DNA from 2 places in the Actinomadura rubrobrunea NBRC 15275 genome. Region 2 is predicted to be linked to the other one. Evidence: riboswitches for the same ligand, from Rfam matches in the RefSeq annotation. Region 2 holds a riboswitch; the other holds the start of a gene.
The links. Region 2 has a riboswitch for cyclic di-AMP ahead of AR3_RS12755 (C40 family peptidase). Riboswitches for the same ligand answer to the same signal wherever they lie in the genome.
Positions count from the first base shown of each region.

Region 1 (7,701 bases), on a different contig from region 2:
ATCTTTACGCCGCCTACTGCGGCGCGATGCTCACCTGGGCCGTCGACGGCACCGGGGAGCTGTCCGACTGGCTGACCGATCACCTGGAGCGCACCCTCGCCCCTCACCGCGCACAGGTGGCGGACGCCTCCCGATGAGCGGCCTTCCGGGCATCACCAGAAGATGGGCGAGAGCCGACGGCAGGGCGAAGACGGTGCAGAAGTCGGCGAAAGACGTCCGGGTGCACAACGGCGCACCGCCGACGCAGGTGGAAGACGCAGGTGGACGTCGTGAAGCGCGCAAACTCACGGCCGTCGCGCCCGCCCCGGCCTGTGGATTTGGGCGGGTGGCGCGAATGGAATCCCGGATTGCGCGCGGTCGGCGCCGGCCGCACGGGCGGATGGCCGGCTGGGAAAAGGGCGTGGTGCGAGCGAAAGGGGCCGTCCATACTGGGCTGGTGAAGAGCGCTCTCCCGCCCAGCGGTCCCCCTCAGCCATTTCCTGGAAGTCCGCCGCCGAGCAGGTCGTCGCTTCTGCCCGTCCTTGTATCGGCACTGGTGTTCGCGGTCGTCGTGGCAGTCGGGCTGGCGGCTTTTCTGCTTCTACGCGACCAGAAGGACGCCGATTCGGGCGGACCCACGACCTTGAAACGGCCGGTGCGGTTTCTCGCCGTCGAGGCCGTCGAGGCCGCTCCCTGCGGAATCGGCCTGCTGCCGGATCCGGACTCCGGCGAATGCCTCAAGGTCGGGTCCGGTATGACGGTCGGCAGGGTCGACGACATCCGCGTCCAGCCGCCCGACCCGGTGAGCGGCCGCAACGGCTACAGCGTGAGGATCACGCTCACCCGACAGGACGCCCAGGCGTTCGCCGCGCTGACGGCAGCGGCGGCCCGGGCGCAGCCGCCCGCCAACCGGATCGCCATCGTCGCCGAAGGGCAGGTGCTGTATTCGCCCCAGGTCAGCTCGCCCATCCCCGGCGGCGAGGTCGAGATCAGCGGCCCTCCGGAGAAGTTCACCAAGGAGCACACCGAAGCGATGCTTCGCCGCATCACAGGCCGCTGAACCGTCGACGGAGCGCGGCGTCCTGTAGAGATGCTGACACGCGGCCCCGACGTCCAACGCCCGCGGGCGCAGTTGCGCTCGAACGCCGTCCATTGCCGAGACCGCGGTCCAGCCTTTGTGCGCCATTGCGATCAACACGTGGCCGAGAGCCGTCGCAATCCTCAGGACTGTGATCGCTTGCCTTTACCGGCCACGCGGACGTCATTGCTGGTGTCGCTGATGATTTCGGCCGCCAGCCGGGGCGTGCCGCGGGACTTTCCACCGGTCGCCCCTTCCGAAGGCGCCTCTGGTGAAGCGTCGGCGGCTGTGGACGACTCTTCGTCGGGGGCCGTTTCCTCGGCCTTGGCCTTCGTCGTCTTCCGGCGGATCCTGCCGCCTTTCTGCTTGCCGCGCGTCGGGGCAGGGACATCGGGGGCGTCCGCGGCCTCGGCGCCGCTCGCCGTGGCTTCGCCGTCGCCGCCGCCCGCCGCGCGGCGCCGCCGCTTTGCCTCGCCCGAGGTGTCGGAGCGTGACGTGTCGGCCGTGGTAGCGCCGCCGGTCGATCCGGAACGGAGGGCCCGCGACTCGTCCGGCTCCGGCGGCGTGGCCTCCTCGCCGCCTCTGCCCGCCAGGGGCGGGAAGAGCCGGTGGTCCAGAGACAGCCGGCCGCCTCCGCCCGCCGCGAACAGCAGGCTCGCCAGCCCCAGGACCAGGACGAGTTCGAAACCGTTCTCGGCCTTGCCCTCGTCGACCAGGAACAGGCCGTTGCGGGCGTGCACGAAGACGAAGGCCCCCGCCATGTCGAGGAACAGGGCCGTCCCGGCGATCGGGAGCCCCACGCCCACGATCAGGGCGAGCCCGCCCAGCAGCTCGGCGAAGGTGGCGTAGATGGCGGCGGCCGAGGGGGCGGGCACGCCGAGCTGCTCGAACGACCTGCCGGTGGCGGCGGTGCCCGCCTCGATCTTCTGCCAGCCGTGCGCGATGAAGACGCTGCCGACTCCCAGCCGGGCCAGCAGCGCGACGATGTCGTAAACCGGCCGTATGCGCATGCCGTGGGATCCTTCCATGGTCGACCACGGATGATCCGACGAATCGGTCATTCCGCACAACAACGTGGCATGCGGAAGCCTGCGAAGACAGGCCCCTGGCCGTTGTCGAGCGCACCGCACACTCGCCGCACCCCAGGTCCAGCAGGTTTTCGCCGGTGGGAGGGGCGCTGCGCCGGCGCCCATCACCTCGTCCTCCGCACCGACCGCGACTGGATCGCCGACATCGCCCGCTTCGCGGTGCGCCAACGCCGCGCCGCCGGACGCGCCGTCGCCGCCAAGGGGGTGCGCCCATGACGTTCCTGTCGCCCGAACGACTCTGGCTGCTGACCCTGATCCCGCTGCTGGCCGCCGCCTACGCGGCCATGCGGCTGCGCCGCCGGCGCCACACCGTCCGCTTCGCCAACCTGGCCCTGCTCAGCCAGGTCGCCCCGCGCCGCCCCGGCCGGCGCCGCCACGTGGCCGCCCCCTGTTCCTCGGCATGCCCTCTCCGCTGCGTGAGGGGACTCCACGGTGCTTTGCCCGCGCCCGCGCCGGTCGACTCGTGCCCGTTCGCCCTCGACGAACGCCGTGCCGTTGTGCCCGGTGGCTGTACGTGCAGGATCTTCGCGTCCGTGAACCGCGGTCGTCCCGGCGCTCTCCTCGCCGCAATGGGGTGCCCGCCTTGCTCCGATCCGTGGCCGGGAGGCGGCAGGCCGGACGACGCCGGGGACGGCGCCGGGGACGGCGCTCGGTTCCGCAGAGGGCCGACCGCTCAGCCCAAGCCGCCTCGGGGCGCGCAGACCGAGACGCGATGGGAGGCGCGCTTGCCGAGCGCTGGGGTGCCGAGGCGCACCGCCCCTCCTGCGCGGCCCGTCAGGGCCTGATGCAGGGTCTTGACCTGCGCGCCACAGGCGAGGACGGGGCTTGGTGTCCCGTTTGCCGTCGTTTGACAGGTTTGGTACGGTCCATCGTCATTCGGTGTCTGCCTTGCGCCGGACACGTCGAACCGGGCCGCCGTGCCGTGATGTCGGTCCCGGGGGGAGTGCTCCTGGTCGCCAGGATCGCATGGCATCCAGGTTCCAAGTGAAGACGGCAACGCCTAATCCGCGTCCTTTGCGGAGCCGGGGAACCAACGCGCGCGGTTCGCGGGCCGAATAGTGCCCGTTCCGTCGCAGGGGTGAATCGGCGCTTTCTCTGTTCGAGCGCGCCGTAGGGCGACTTCCACGCCCGAATCCGTCAGCTAACCCGGTAGGCGGTATGGGGGATAGGAGTCAATTGCCGTGAAGTTTCTGCCTGGAAAGAACAGCAATATCGTCCTGCCGTGGACCGGTGTCGTTCTCGCCGGAATGCTGACCAGCGGGCTGGCGGCGGCGTTCGGTCCGAGCGACGGCGAGAGAGCGGTCGCGGAGACCGGCGCCGCGACCGCGGTGGCGGCGAACCACTCGCTGGCCGCGGTGAACGAGGCGGCCAAGACGAGCGCCAAGACGTCCGCCAAGACGTCCGCCAAGACCGGGTCGACCGCCAAGCGCACGTCGGCCGCCGAGCCCGACTGCGACGCCTCGCGGAGCAAGAAGGCGCGCGAGTTCCCGAACGGCCGCATCCCGTCCCGCTACCTCTGCTCGCTGCCGCAGGCAGGGCACAAGCTGCGGGCTGACGCCGCGCTGGCGTTCTACAAGCTCAACGCCGCGTACAAGAAGCACTTCGGCACCGACATCTGCGTCACGAGCTCCTACCGCCCGTACTCCAAGCAGAAGCAGCTGTACGCGACCATGCCGAGCGGCATGGCCGCCCGGCCCGGCACCAGCAACCACGGTTGGGGCCGCGCGCTCGACCTGTGCGGCGGCATCCAGAACGACAGCTCGCGCCAGTTCAAGTGGATGGAGAACCACTCGAAGAAGTACGGCTGGTTCCACCCCGCCTGGGCCTACAGCAACCCCTACGAGCCGTGGCACTGGGAGTACGGCAGCAAGTGACGGCGGACGCGGCGGCCTCGGCGTGATGGCCGCGACTTCCCGGGCCTCGTCCGAGTGAACCCCCTCATGAAGGGCGCACCGGTTGCGTCGACGCAACCGGTGCGCCCTTCACATGGACACCGGGACCGGCGTGCCGATCGCCACTCCCACCCCCTGCTCTGACGCCACCTGCAACGCGGCCAAAAACGGCCGTCCCTGGAAGCGCGACCGCGATTGCCCCGCCGGTGCCGGCCCGGTCGGCCGGGACGAGGGACGTGGCGGCAATACACAGCGGCATAGGTGCATGTCCGCGTAGGGGCGTCTGTGAGTGAGCGTCAGGGAGGCGCTGTAGCCTGCGCGCCATGTCCGATTCGCGCTCCGTATCGCCCTGCTCCCCTCCGCGGGGCAATCGTCGTCTGCTTCCGGAAGATCTGGACGCGATGCTGGCCGCCGCCGTGCGGGAGGTGGTCGGCATGTCGGACGCCGACCGCGACGAGCTCACCGACATGCTTCGGGCGCTCGTCCGGCCGGCGTGGGTGCTCAGCGCGGTCGACGACCGCGACGCGGGGGAGCCCGGCGAGATCGGACGTTCGCGAATCGGCGGCCTGCCGGATCTGCCTCGCGACTGGCGGTGGCCCACCGCTCGGCCCCAGCCGGACGCGGGCGGCTCGGCGGATGACGCGGAAGTCTCCCTGGCCTTCATCGCCCAGATCGATCTCGCGGAGGCGCCCGGCGTGGCGGATGCGGGGTGGCTGCCGTCGAGCGGCCGGCTGTGGTTCTTCCACAATGGCGAGTCCGAACCGAATCATGTCGTTTTGTACGCCGACGTCCCCAGGCATGAGCTGCGGACCGCGCGCCCACCGGCCGATGTGCTCGATCTCGTCGACGCGTGCTTCCTTCTCGATGAACCGCACCCGGTGGACCTGCATCGGACGCTGTTCCTGACGGCCGACTACCAGACCGGCTGGCACAGCCAGGGTTTCGAAGCGCTCGAGGACGCTCTGGACGAGCGCTTCGGCGAGGACGGCGCCGGCTACGACCTGCTCGCAGAGATCCAGGATCATCTGATCGCGGCGGCGGTGACGGAGGGGCCGTGGGACGGCATGCTCATGGGACGTCCGACTCCCTGTCCGCCGCCGGAGGGATCATGCCCCTGCGGCCGCTCCGCCCCGGCGGATGCCCCCGGCTATAACGATGTGTCAGGCCCCTGTTCCTGGGCGAACGACTCGCTGCTCGCGCTCTACGGCTACTGGGGCGACGGGCCGCTGGTATACACGGCGGACGCCAACGTCGCTCCTCGCATCGACGGGCGCCGCTTCGCGGCGACGGAGGCGTGGATCTACTGAGGGCCGCGACGAGCACGCTGCGGTGTCATGGCGGTCCGAACACGCGGTGAAACCGCCGATCCGGCGAATCGAACGCCTGCGCCGCAGCGCCGCCTGACCGGTCCTCCGGGAGCAGCGACCGCATCGCGGAGTCACGGCGCGGGTTGGACGATGGCGACGGTGCAGGGGACGTGCTGCAGCACGGCGCCGCTGGTGGCGCCGAGCGCGAGCGGGTCCAGGCCGCCGAGGCCGCGTGAGCCGACCACGAGCAGGTCGGCGGTCTCCGCCGCGGCGAACAGCGCCTGACGCGGGGGCCGCATCACCAGCGAGCTGTGCACGTCGACCTGCGGGTACTTCTCCTGCCACGGGGCCACGGCGTTTTCGAGCCGGGCCGCGCAGACCCTTCTCACCTTCTCCGCGTCGTTGTACATGCCGAGGTCCCCGTCGGGGGCCGCGCTGGGCTCCCAGCATCCGTAGACCGCGCGCAGCCGCCATCCGCGCAGCGCCGCCTCCTCGAAACCGAACGCCAGCGCGGCGTCGCCCCCCGCCGAGCAGTCCGTGCCGACGACGACCTCACCGAACTTCGTGCCGGTCCTGCGGACGACCACCACGGGCACGTTCGCGCGGGCCGGCAGCTGAAGCGCCGTCGATCCCGCGGGACCGTCGTCGTGCGTGCCGACGACGACCAGCTCGGCGCCATGGGCCTGGTGCATCAGGGCGGCGTAGGCGGGGCCGTCCATCAGATGCGTGCGCGTCTGCACGGTGGGGGCGATGCTGCGGACGAGGGCGACGCCGTTGTCGAGGATGTGCTCCCCGATGCGTTTGACGATCGCCATGCCTTCGTAGTCGACGTAGCTGTCCGGGTAAGGCCAGCGCCACGCGTGGCAGACGTCCAGCGGCAGCCCGCGCAGCCGGGCCTCCTCGGCGGCCCAGTGCAGCGCGCGCTCGCTCTCGACGCTCCCGTCATAGCCCACCAGAACGCGTGATCCTGTGCTCATGGTGCCTCCCCAGCTCCTCACTCCCATACGACCTGCGGAAACGGGCGGGCCGTAGGGTCGAAGGGCCTTTCCGTCGGCGGGCCTCAGGACGGGTCCGCGGGGGTGGGCCGGCGCGGTCGGTGGACGAACTTGGCGACCTCGACGGCGATGTACGCGATCACGGCGACGGCCGCGACCCGCGCCCACGCGGCGAGGTCCATGGGGGCGGAGCCGAACAGGTCGTTCAGCGGCGGCGCGTAGGTGTAGATCAGCTGGACGCCGATGAGGGCGAGGGCTCCGACCGCGACCCACGGGTTGCGGCGGACGCCGCGCCACAGCAGCGGCCGGTCCAGCGACAGGCAGTTGAACATGTAGGCCAGCAGGGTCATGGCGAACACGTTGACCACGACCGTGCGGGCGGTTTCGAGGGAGGCGCCGCCCGCCTGCTCCCAGTGCAGCAGGGTGAACGCGCCCGCGAGCAGGATCGCCGACACCAGCAGGATCCGCGCCACCAGGGCGCCCGTGATCAGCGGGAGGGACGGGTCGCGGGGCGGGCGCCGCATGACCGCCTCGTCGCGGGGCTCGACGGCGAACGGCAGGCCGAGGATCAGCACGGCGGTCATGTTCAGCCACAGCACCTGCAGCGGCAGGATCGGCAGGTCGGCGCCGGTGAGGATCGCGGCCGTCAGGATCGCGCCGAGACCGACGTTGGCGGGCAGCGCCCAGACGATGAACTTGACCAGGTTGTCGAACACGCCGCGGCCCTGCTCGACGGCGGTCTCGATGGAGGCGAAGTCGTCGTCGGTGAGCACCATGTCGGCGGCCTCCTTGGCGGCCTCGGTGCCGCCCCGTCCCATCGCGACGCCGATGTCGGCCTGTTTGAGGGCGGGGGCGTCGTTGACGCCGTCGCCGGTCATGGCGATCACGTGCGCGCGGCGCTGCAGGGCGCGGACCAGGCGCAGCTTCTGGTCGGGGGAGACGCGGGCGAAGACGGCGGTGCGTTCGGCCGCGTCCGGCAGGTCCTCGTCGGGGCAGGCGGCGAGCTCGGCGCCGGTCATGACGGGGCCCTCGAGGCCGATGCGGGCGCCGACGGCGCGGGCGGTGGCGGCATGGTCGCCCGTGATCATCTTGACCTGGATGCCGGCGTCCCGGCAGGCCCGCACGGCGTCGGCGGCGGTGGGACGCGGCGGGTCGTGCATGGCCTGCAGGCCGAGGAACGTCAGCGGGGGGAGCCCGGTGAGGGCGTCGGTGCCCGGGGCGGCGTCGGCCCGGGCGAAGGCGAGCACCCGGAGCCCCCGCCGGGCGAACGTTTCGGCCTGGTCGGCGACGGCCGCAGGGTCGAGGGGGCCGGGTGCGCCGTCGGGGCCCGCCTGCGTGTCGCACAGGGCGAGCACGCGTTCC
Region 1 covers NZ_BCQU01000093.1:2,499-10,199, reverse strand. The annotation lists gene AR3_RS23665 (TetR family transcriptional regulator) at 1-137, shown strand, start outside; gene AR3_RS23660 (SecDF P1 head subdomain-containing protein) at 536-1,039, shown strand; gene AR3_RS32805 (DoxX family membrane protein) at 1,201-2,118, opposite strand; partial or broken gene AR3_RS32385 (DUF58 domain-containing protein) at 2,233-2,361, shown strand; gene AR3_RS32980 (BatA domain-containing protein) at 2,358-2,930, shown strand; cyclic di-AMP (ydaO/yuaA leader) riboswitch at 3,133-3,316, shown strand; gene AR3_RS23645 (M15 family metallopeptidase) at 3,327-4,019, shown strand; gene AR3_RS23640 (DUF1963 domain-containing protein) at 4,361-5,344, shown strand; gene AR3_RS23635 (universal stress protein) at 5,476-6,321, opposite strand; gene AR3_RS23630 (cation-translocating P-type ATPase) at 6,405-7,701, opposite strand, start outside.
Region 1: linked by a shared signal. The riboswitch ahead of AR3_RS23645 (M15 family metallopeptidase) and the one ahead of AR3_RS12755 (C40 family peptidase) in region 2 are both predicted to bind cyclic di-AMP.

Region 2 (7,701 bases):
CCGTCGAGGTCGTCGACGAGAAGCACCTGAACCTTCTGTGCCATGGAGACAGACCTTTCAGCTGGAGCAAACTGCATTCGGTTGACAAACATATACCGCCATGCTTGCCGATGACAATTCAACACTCGCGATGAAGTTTGCTTGCCCCTCGGTAACTCTTCGTAATCACGAGGGGCGAAACCGGGTCGGCGGCCCCTTAGCCCCGGCCCCGGCCGGGGCCCGAGGAGGGCCTGGCGTGGCGGAATTGTCCGGCCCCTGGAGCCGGGTCACGATTTCGGCGTGACCGAGATCACGCCGCCCGGACCGCCGGGACGATCATGCATTGGGCGGGGTTTCCGGGCCGGCGGCTTTCGGGACGACCCGCCGCGCCTGCGGAAATGAGGGTCCGGCTCACCTTAACGGGGAGGGCGGCGGCGTCCCCCGGCGACCCCGATTAAGCCCGACGTAACGGCACTAACCACACGGGCCGAGGGAATGCCGCGGCGGCCGCACCCCCTGTGACGTCGGTGTTGGCGCCGGACCGGAGCCGCCGATGTCGATAGATTCCGGCCGGGAGCGGCGCCGCGAAATCCTTTGCCGTCGCCCGGCGCACGCCTCGACTTCCCGGCGCCGCACCGCCGGTCGACCGTGACCGCACCACACCGATAACAGCGGATAAGCGAGCAATGCCGTCACGCGGTGGAGCGCTTCACCCGGCGAACGGACATCGTTAGGAGCGCCGCCTGCGCCGCGTCATCGTGCCTCTGCGCGGCGACGCGCCGACGGGAGCATACGGCACCGGCACCTCCGGCGGCATGTCCGGTACCGCCGGCCCGAGCACGCCGATCACAGCGGGTAATCACCGGGCGGTCATCCGCCCGATCCAGCGTTGAGACCTCCGCAAGTCTTTACTCTTTGTTCCCGCTGTTGGGAGGCGGCGACGGTCCGCGTGCTCCGGGAACCTTACCGACGGCGCACTGGATGCGCGCGGCCGGTGACTCGCCGCGGCCGCTTCGCATCCGGGCCGCCCGTACTGGCGTTGTTGTTTAGGCGCCGCCGGCACCATCGGGCGCCGCCCGCCCCACCGGACGCCTTTCGTCGCTGCAAGCGCCGTGTTGTGCCGCCAGTGGCGCGGTCTAACGCGCGTCCGCCATCTCCCTGTATGCCGAAGGATCTGCCTGGCATCTCCTGCGATCCGATGCCGCATGGCCTCGCAAAGCCCCTTCTCGCACCAGTTGACGACCACGGTACGACCGGATCCGGCTGCTGTCTTGTGGACGACGCACAGAGCCGGGCGCCGCGCGTTCTGTCCTCTCTGATCGCACCTGCCGACAATGGGGGCCTCATGGACACCCCGCGCCGATCCCTCGCGGTTCTCAACGGTTCCGCGGCCGTATGGGCTCGACCATCGGCGTTCGACCGCCGACATAAGGCCGCACGCGCGGGCGTGGAGCGCGGAACGCTCGCCCCACCCGACAGAATCTCATTCTAGGAATGGGCGGCCGTCATAAGAGGTCGAGCGGGTCGACGGCGCCGGCAAAGGGGCGGTTCTCAGGGGCAATCGCCCAGGAGAGAGCCGGGCCGCCCGTGAGCGCTCGGGCGGCCGCCGTTAGGGCCTATGAGGCGGGCATGGTCGAAAGCGCCCGCCGCTTCCTCTCGCGCCGGGGCTCCCCATGGGCTCAAGAAGAGCGGCGCGAAGCACGGGACGGAGTGCGAGCCGCTCAGCCCTCCTGAGCCCCGGCCGGCGCGACGGGGCGTTTCACCACGACCGTTCCCGCGAAACGGTCGTGCAGGGCTCTGCGCCGCGCGCCCTGTTCCAGGCGCGACTCGTATATCGCCGCCGCGTTCGCCACCCAGAACAGGCCCGCGACCACTCCGAACACGGGCACGGGGCGGATCGCGACGGGCAGGCAGTAGGTGACGGTCCGCAGGAGGCACCGCAGGGCCCCGGGGCGCGTCCTGTCCGTCGCCGGACGTCCCGGGTCCTCGCGGACGACTTCGATGCCCGCGAAACGCTTGCCCAGCGTGCGCCCCCACAACGAGAGCTGGATCCACTCGTAGACCAGGAGGAGACCCGCCACGAGCGGCGGGGCGACCGTCTCCAGGTGCAGGCCGGGGAAGCCTTCCCGGAGCACCATGACCACGGGAAGGCCCACGATGAGCGTGTCGACGATGCGCGCGACCAGCCGTTGCGCCGGTTCGGCGGGTTCCGGAGCCGCCTCGCCGCCCCGTGCGGGGAGAGGGTCGGCGCCGGGAACGTCCTGCGACGCCGCCACGGCGGGCTACCCCTCGTAGCCCGAGTGGCCGGGGTACTCCAGGGTCTGGCCGGTGTAGCCGCCCGCCTCGTCGGAGTATCCGGAGTACTCGGCGCGCTCGTCGATGACCAGCGTCCCGGAGAAGCGGTCGTGCAGGGCCTGGTGCAGCGGCTGGTCCCAGATCGCCCACAGGTGGGCCATCAAGGTGCCGATCCAGACCAGCAGCATCCCGTAAGCGAAGTAGTCCCACACCATGACGGCCAGCACGAGGAAGAAGAAGACCCCGAGCTGGTAGCCGATGTGCATGACCCCGGCGCGCCAGATGGCCTGCGTCATCGTCAGGCGCTCGCCCGCAGGCCGCGCCTGCACCACTCCGAGGTGGAGAATGCGCTTGCCGAGCGTCCGTCCCCACAGGGAGAGCTGGATCGCCTCATAGAGGAAGGGCAGCACCGCAAGGACGGAGAACAGGGTGAAGATGATGGGCCAGTTCCAGATGCCGCCCTCGCTGGTGGCCTTGCTCCCGGAGGTGTCGAGGCCGATGATGCCGACGGTGATGGGCACGACCAGCGCGAAGCCGAAAACGGCGACGAGCGCGTTGTCGATGATGCGCGCCCCGGCCCTGCGGAGGATCGGCGCGAGAGGAAGGCCCGCGGCGTCGTCGTAGCCGCCCGCGTCGTACGCCTGGACGGAGGGCTGCTGCCATTGCTGATGCCACTGCTGCTGGGGAGCCACCCCACCCTGCCACAGCGACCCCTGGGAGGGCTGCTGCCATTGCGGGGAGCCGTACGACGGTCCGCCCTGATACGGCGGGCCCGGGGGCTGCCGCGGATACTGCCGTCCGCGGTGGGGGGAGTCGGTCATCGGTCAGTCCTCCAGGCGAAGCAACATCCGGGTATTGCCCAACGTATTCGGCTTGACCCGGTCGAGGTCCAGGAACTCGGCCACGCCTTCGTCGTAGGAACGGAGAAGCTCTTCGTACACCTCGCGCGACACCGGCGTTCCCAGGATCGGCTCGAAGCCGTGCCGGGCGAAGAACTCCACTTCGAAGGTCAGGCAGAACACCCTTCGTACTCCGAGTTCCCGCGCGGTGTCGAGAAGCCGTTCGACGATGCGGTGCCCGATGCCGCGTCCCACGTATTCCTTGTCCACGGCGACCGAGCGCACCTCGGCCAGGTCTTCCCACATCACGTGCAGGGCGCCGCAGCCCACGACGCGCCCCCCGCGCCCCCGTGAGCCCTCTCGGCCCTCCGGCGCCGCCGCCTGGACGTCCTCGGCCACCCAGAACTCCTGGACGTCCTCATAGAGCGTCACCGTGGACCTGGCGAGCATCCGCGGCCCTGACCCGGCGTACATGTCGATGAGCCGCCGGATGTGCGGCACGTCGGCGGTGCGGGCCCGCCTGATCACGACTTCCACAAACAGGCGACATTATCGGACCGGAAGCGGTCACCTGTGGCCGGTCGGTCACCTTCGGCCGTCGGCGCGTCACGCCGATGGGACACAAGGGCCGACGGGGCGACGCGCCGGACGCGAGGGCACGGACGCCCCGCGGACGCCGCCGCGCCAACAAAGGCGACAGAAAGTGAAATAGCGCACACGGATGTGATCGCACAAGCCCGCTAGCACGGCGATCGCCCGCGCGCGTTACATCTGAGCGCCGATGAGCCCTCTGCGATTTCGCATGTTCTGGTTGGCAGGGAACGAGCGCTCCGTTAGTCTCCTGCGCTGACATCGGCCCCCGTGATCGGTTGGCCGAACCGCCGAGTCCCGTGGGGCCGCATCCGCCGCCCCGCAGGAACCGGGGACCCGCGATCGGACGGTTCCGGGACGACTCCAGAGCCATGCCGACCTGGGGTGAATCCGCACGGTGCGGACGCTCCGCACGTGCGCGGAAGGGCAGGCTCCGGCCCGAACCCGTCAGCTCACCCGGTAGGCGGACGAGGAGAGGAGAGTTCGTGGAGCCCTCGCGCCCCGCATCCCGTTCGCTCGTGCGGCGCGCCGCGCGCGTCGCCTTCCGTCCCGGCCGCGGAGCCGCCGCGGTGACCGGTGCGCTCGCCGCCGTCTCCCTCGTCGCGGCCGCGCCCGCCCCCGCCGCGCACGCCGACCCCGAGCCGTCCACCAAGGAGCTGCGCGACCAGGCGACCGAGCTCGCCGACCAGCTGGAGCGGCTCACCGAGCAGTACAACGGCCTGCGCGTCAAGCTGAAGCAGTCGCAGCGCGCCGCCAAGGTCGCCGGCGAGAACGCCAAGCGCCGGCAGAAGGAGCTGGAGGAGGTCCGCGCCAAGGTCGGCCGGCTGGCGGCCACCAGCTACATGCAGGGCGGCGCCGACCCCACGGTCTCGTTCCTGGCCGCCCAGAACCCGCAGGCGCTGCTCGACCAGGCCGCCACGCTGCATTACTTCGCCACCCAGGACGGCACCAAGGTGCAGGGCCTGATGCAGGCCATGCAGGCGGCCGAGCGCGCCCGCAAGGCCGCCGAGGAGCGGGCCAAGCAGGTGGAGCAGCTGCGGTCCCAGCTGGAGGAGCAGCGCAAGAAGGTCACCGCGGCGTACGAGAAGGTCCGCGGCAAGCTCGTCAAGCGGGACCCCACGCAGCTGGTCAAGCTGCCCGTGGTCGGCACCGGCAAGGCCGCCCAGGCGCTGCGGTACGCGATGACGAAGATCGGCAAGCCGTACGTGTGGGGCGCCGCCGGGCCGAACGCCTTCGACTGCTCGGGCCTGGTGATGTGGGCCTACCGGCAGGTGGGCATCAGCCTGCCGCACTACACCGGCAGCCAGTGGAACGCCGGCACGCACGTGCCCCGCGACCAGCTGCAGCCCGGCGACCTGGTGTTCTTCTACTCCGACCTGCACCACGTGGGCCTGTACGTGGGCAACGGCAAGATGCTGCACGCGCCGCGGACCGGTGACGTGGTGAAGATCGCTCCGATGGCCGGCCGCCCGTACGCCGGCGCCGTCCGGGTCGCCTGAGCCGAGCCGCCCGCGGCGATGGCGCCGGACGCGCACGGCCTCGCACGCTCGGGCGCGCACGCCCGTCGTCGGAGGCGCACGGATCCACCGCGACGGCGGACCGGGCCGGCGTCCTCCCGACGGGCGTGCGCACTGCCCGCGGGGACCGGACCACGTCCGCGGCGACGCCCTCCCGCAGGGACGCGCCTGCGGAGCGCCGACGTCGCCGCGCGGGGTCGGACGGTGGTCGCCGATGCTCGGTCAGAGCTGCCGCGCCGTCACCCGCCGGGGGGCGGGCGAAGGGCGCGCCCCTAGATGAGCTGGCGCCGGGCCGCCCAGACCACGGCCTCGATCGGCGTGTTGACCTCCAGCCGGTCGCAGATGTTCCGCAACCGGCGGCGCAGGGTCCGGGCGCTCAGCTCCAGTTTGCGTGCCGCCACGTCCGCGGTGACACCGCTGGCGATCTGGGCGAGAAGCTTGATCTCCTCCTCGCTGAGACGCAGCTCGTCGGTGCCACGACGTGCGATGGTGGCCTGTTCCACTCCGTCCTCCCTCGTCCGTGGTGATGACCGCGGGGATGCAGCCGTCCGCTGCACAGGCACGGGCGGGCCTCGATCTGTACGCGTCGGGTTGCCGGGTCCGGGGCGGGGGGCCGGACCGAGATCATCGGTGTCCCTTGCCGTCTGGCGCGCTTGGCCGGAGGTGGCCGATGGGCCGATTGCTCGGCGCCGAACGGGAACCCCGGGTAACGATTCACTCGTTAGGCCGACCGGACGCGGATGCGCCTTCCATCGCGTCGGGCGCGCTCACGACGTCGTGGCGGGCTTGCGGGGGAGCGCGTCGTGCACGGGACGGGTTCTGGCCGCTGGTCACGTCAACCCATCCCTCCTCGTCCGATCCGCCCCTACCATCGAGGGCGATGATCGTGAATCGTTTCAAGGCACGCTTCGGCTCGGAACGCTAGGCGGCCGGATCCGGCCCGTCAAGCGTGCAATGAGTACGTTGTGTGGTCTTGCGACTACGGTCCGCGACCGACTTCGCGGGGGCATGGTCCGGACAACTCGATAACCTGCGAAAACAAGTCCGGGGTCGACGAGGAGAGAGTTGCCTCAAAGCAGTATCCGGGAAGTCGCGAGGCGCGCCGGGGTCTCAGTTGGGACCGTTTCGAATGTCCTAAACCGGCCAGACCTCGTGGCCGAAGCCACCCGTAACCGTGTACGCGCAGCCATCGAGGAACTCGGCTTCGTACGCAACGAGTCCGCCCGGCGGCTGCGCCAGGGCCGCGGCCTCGGGCCGGACGACCCCCGCCTCCGGCCGTTCGGCGTCGTCGTCGAGGACCTGGCCAACCCGTACGCCACGGACGTCGCCCGCGGCGCCGAACAGGCCCTCAACGCGGCGGGCCGCGACGTCCTGTGGCTCACCAACGACAACTCCGCCGCCAAGGAGCGCCGCTGCCTGGAGCTGCTGGAGCAGCAGCACGCCGCCGGCGTGCTCATCACCCCGGTGGGGCTCGGCGCGTCCGGCATCACCCGGCTGCGCGCGGCGGGCATGGCGGTGGTGCTGCTCGACCACACCGGGCCGGGCGTGTGCTCGGTGCGGGTCGACCACGCCGCGGGCGGGGCCGTCGCCGCCCGGCACCTGATCGGTCTGGGCCGCGAGCGGGTCGCGTTCGTCACCGGGAACCCGCATCCGCAGCCGTGCCAGGACCGGCTGGACGGCGCCGCCCGCGCCCTCGCAGGCGCGGGCCTGGCGCCGCCGGTCACGCTGGCGCAGGCGACGCTGACGCCGAAGGAGGGCGGCGCCGCGGCCCGCCGCCTGCTCGCGCTGGACCCGGTCCCGACCGGCGTGTTCTGCGCCAACGACCTGCTGGCCGTCGGGCTGGTCAACGAGCTGGTGCGGCGGGGGGTGCGGGTGCCCGAGGACGTGGCGGTGGTCGGCTACGACGACATCGAGCTGGCCGCCAGCGCCGCGGTCCCGCTCACCACGATCCGCCAGCCCCGGCAGGAGCTCGGCCGGGCCGCCGCCGAGCTGGCCCTCGCCGAGGCGGCCGAGGCCGGCGCCGGCGCGCACCGGCACCGCGAGATCGTCCTGACGCCGGAGCTGGTCGTCCGCGAGTCCGCCTAGCCGCGGGCGCGGCGGCGCCGCTCGGCCCGCGGCGCCGCCGCCCGGGTCACTGGGGCTTGACCAGCGGGAACAGGATGGTCTCGCGGATGTTCTTGCCGGTGAACGCCATGACCATCCGGTCGATGCCGACGCCGACGCCGCCGGTCGGCGGCATCGCGTACTCCAGCGCGCGCAGGAAGTCCTCGTCCAGCTGCATGGCCTCCGGGTCGCCGCCGGCCGCCAGCAGCGACTGCTCGGTGAGGCGGCGGCGCTGCTCGATCGGGTCGATGAGCTCCGAGTAGGCGGTGCCCAGCTCGGTGCCGAACCCGATGAGGTCCCACTTCTCGGTCAGCAGCGGCTCCTCGCGGTGCTGCCGGGTCAGCGGCGAGGTCTCCAGCGGGTAGTCCATGACGAAC
Region 2 covers NZ_BCQU01000033.1:3,385-11,085, forward strand. The annotation lists gene AR3_RS12735 (histone-like nucleoid-structuring protein Lsr2) at 1-44, opposite strand, end outside; gene AR3_RS12740 (RDD family protein) at 1,701-2,255, opposite strand; gene AR3_RS12745 (RDD family protein) at 2,262-3,095, opposite strand; gene AR3_RS12750 (amino-acid N-acetyltransferase) at 3,099-3,587, opposite strand; cyclic di-AMP (ydaO/yuaA leader) riboswitch at 3,983-4,186, shown strand; gene AR3_RS12755 (C40 family peptidase) at 4,190-5,203, shown strand; gene AR3_RS12760 (LuxR C-terminal-related transcriptional regulator) at 5,494-5,724, opposite strand; gene AR3_RS12765 (LacI family DNA-binding transcriptional regulator) at 6,287-7,306, shown strand; gene lysX (bifunctional lysylphosphatidylglycerol synthetase/lysine--tRNA ligase LysX) at 7,353-7,701, opposite strand, start outside.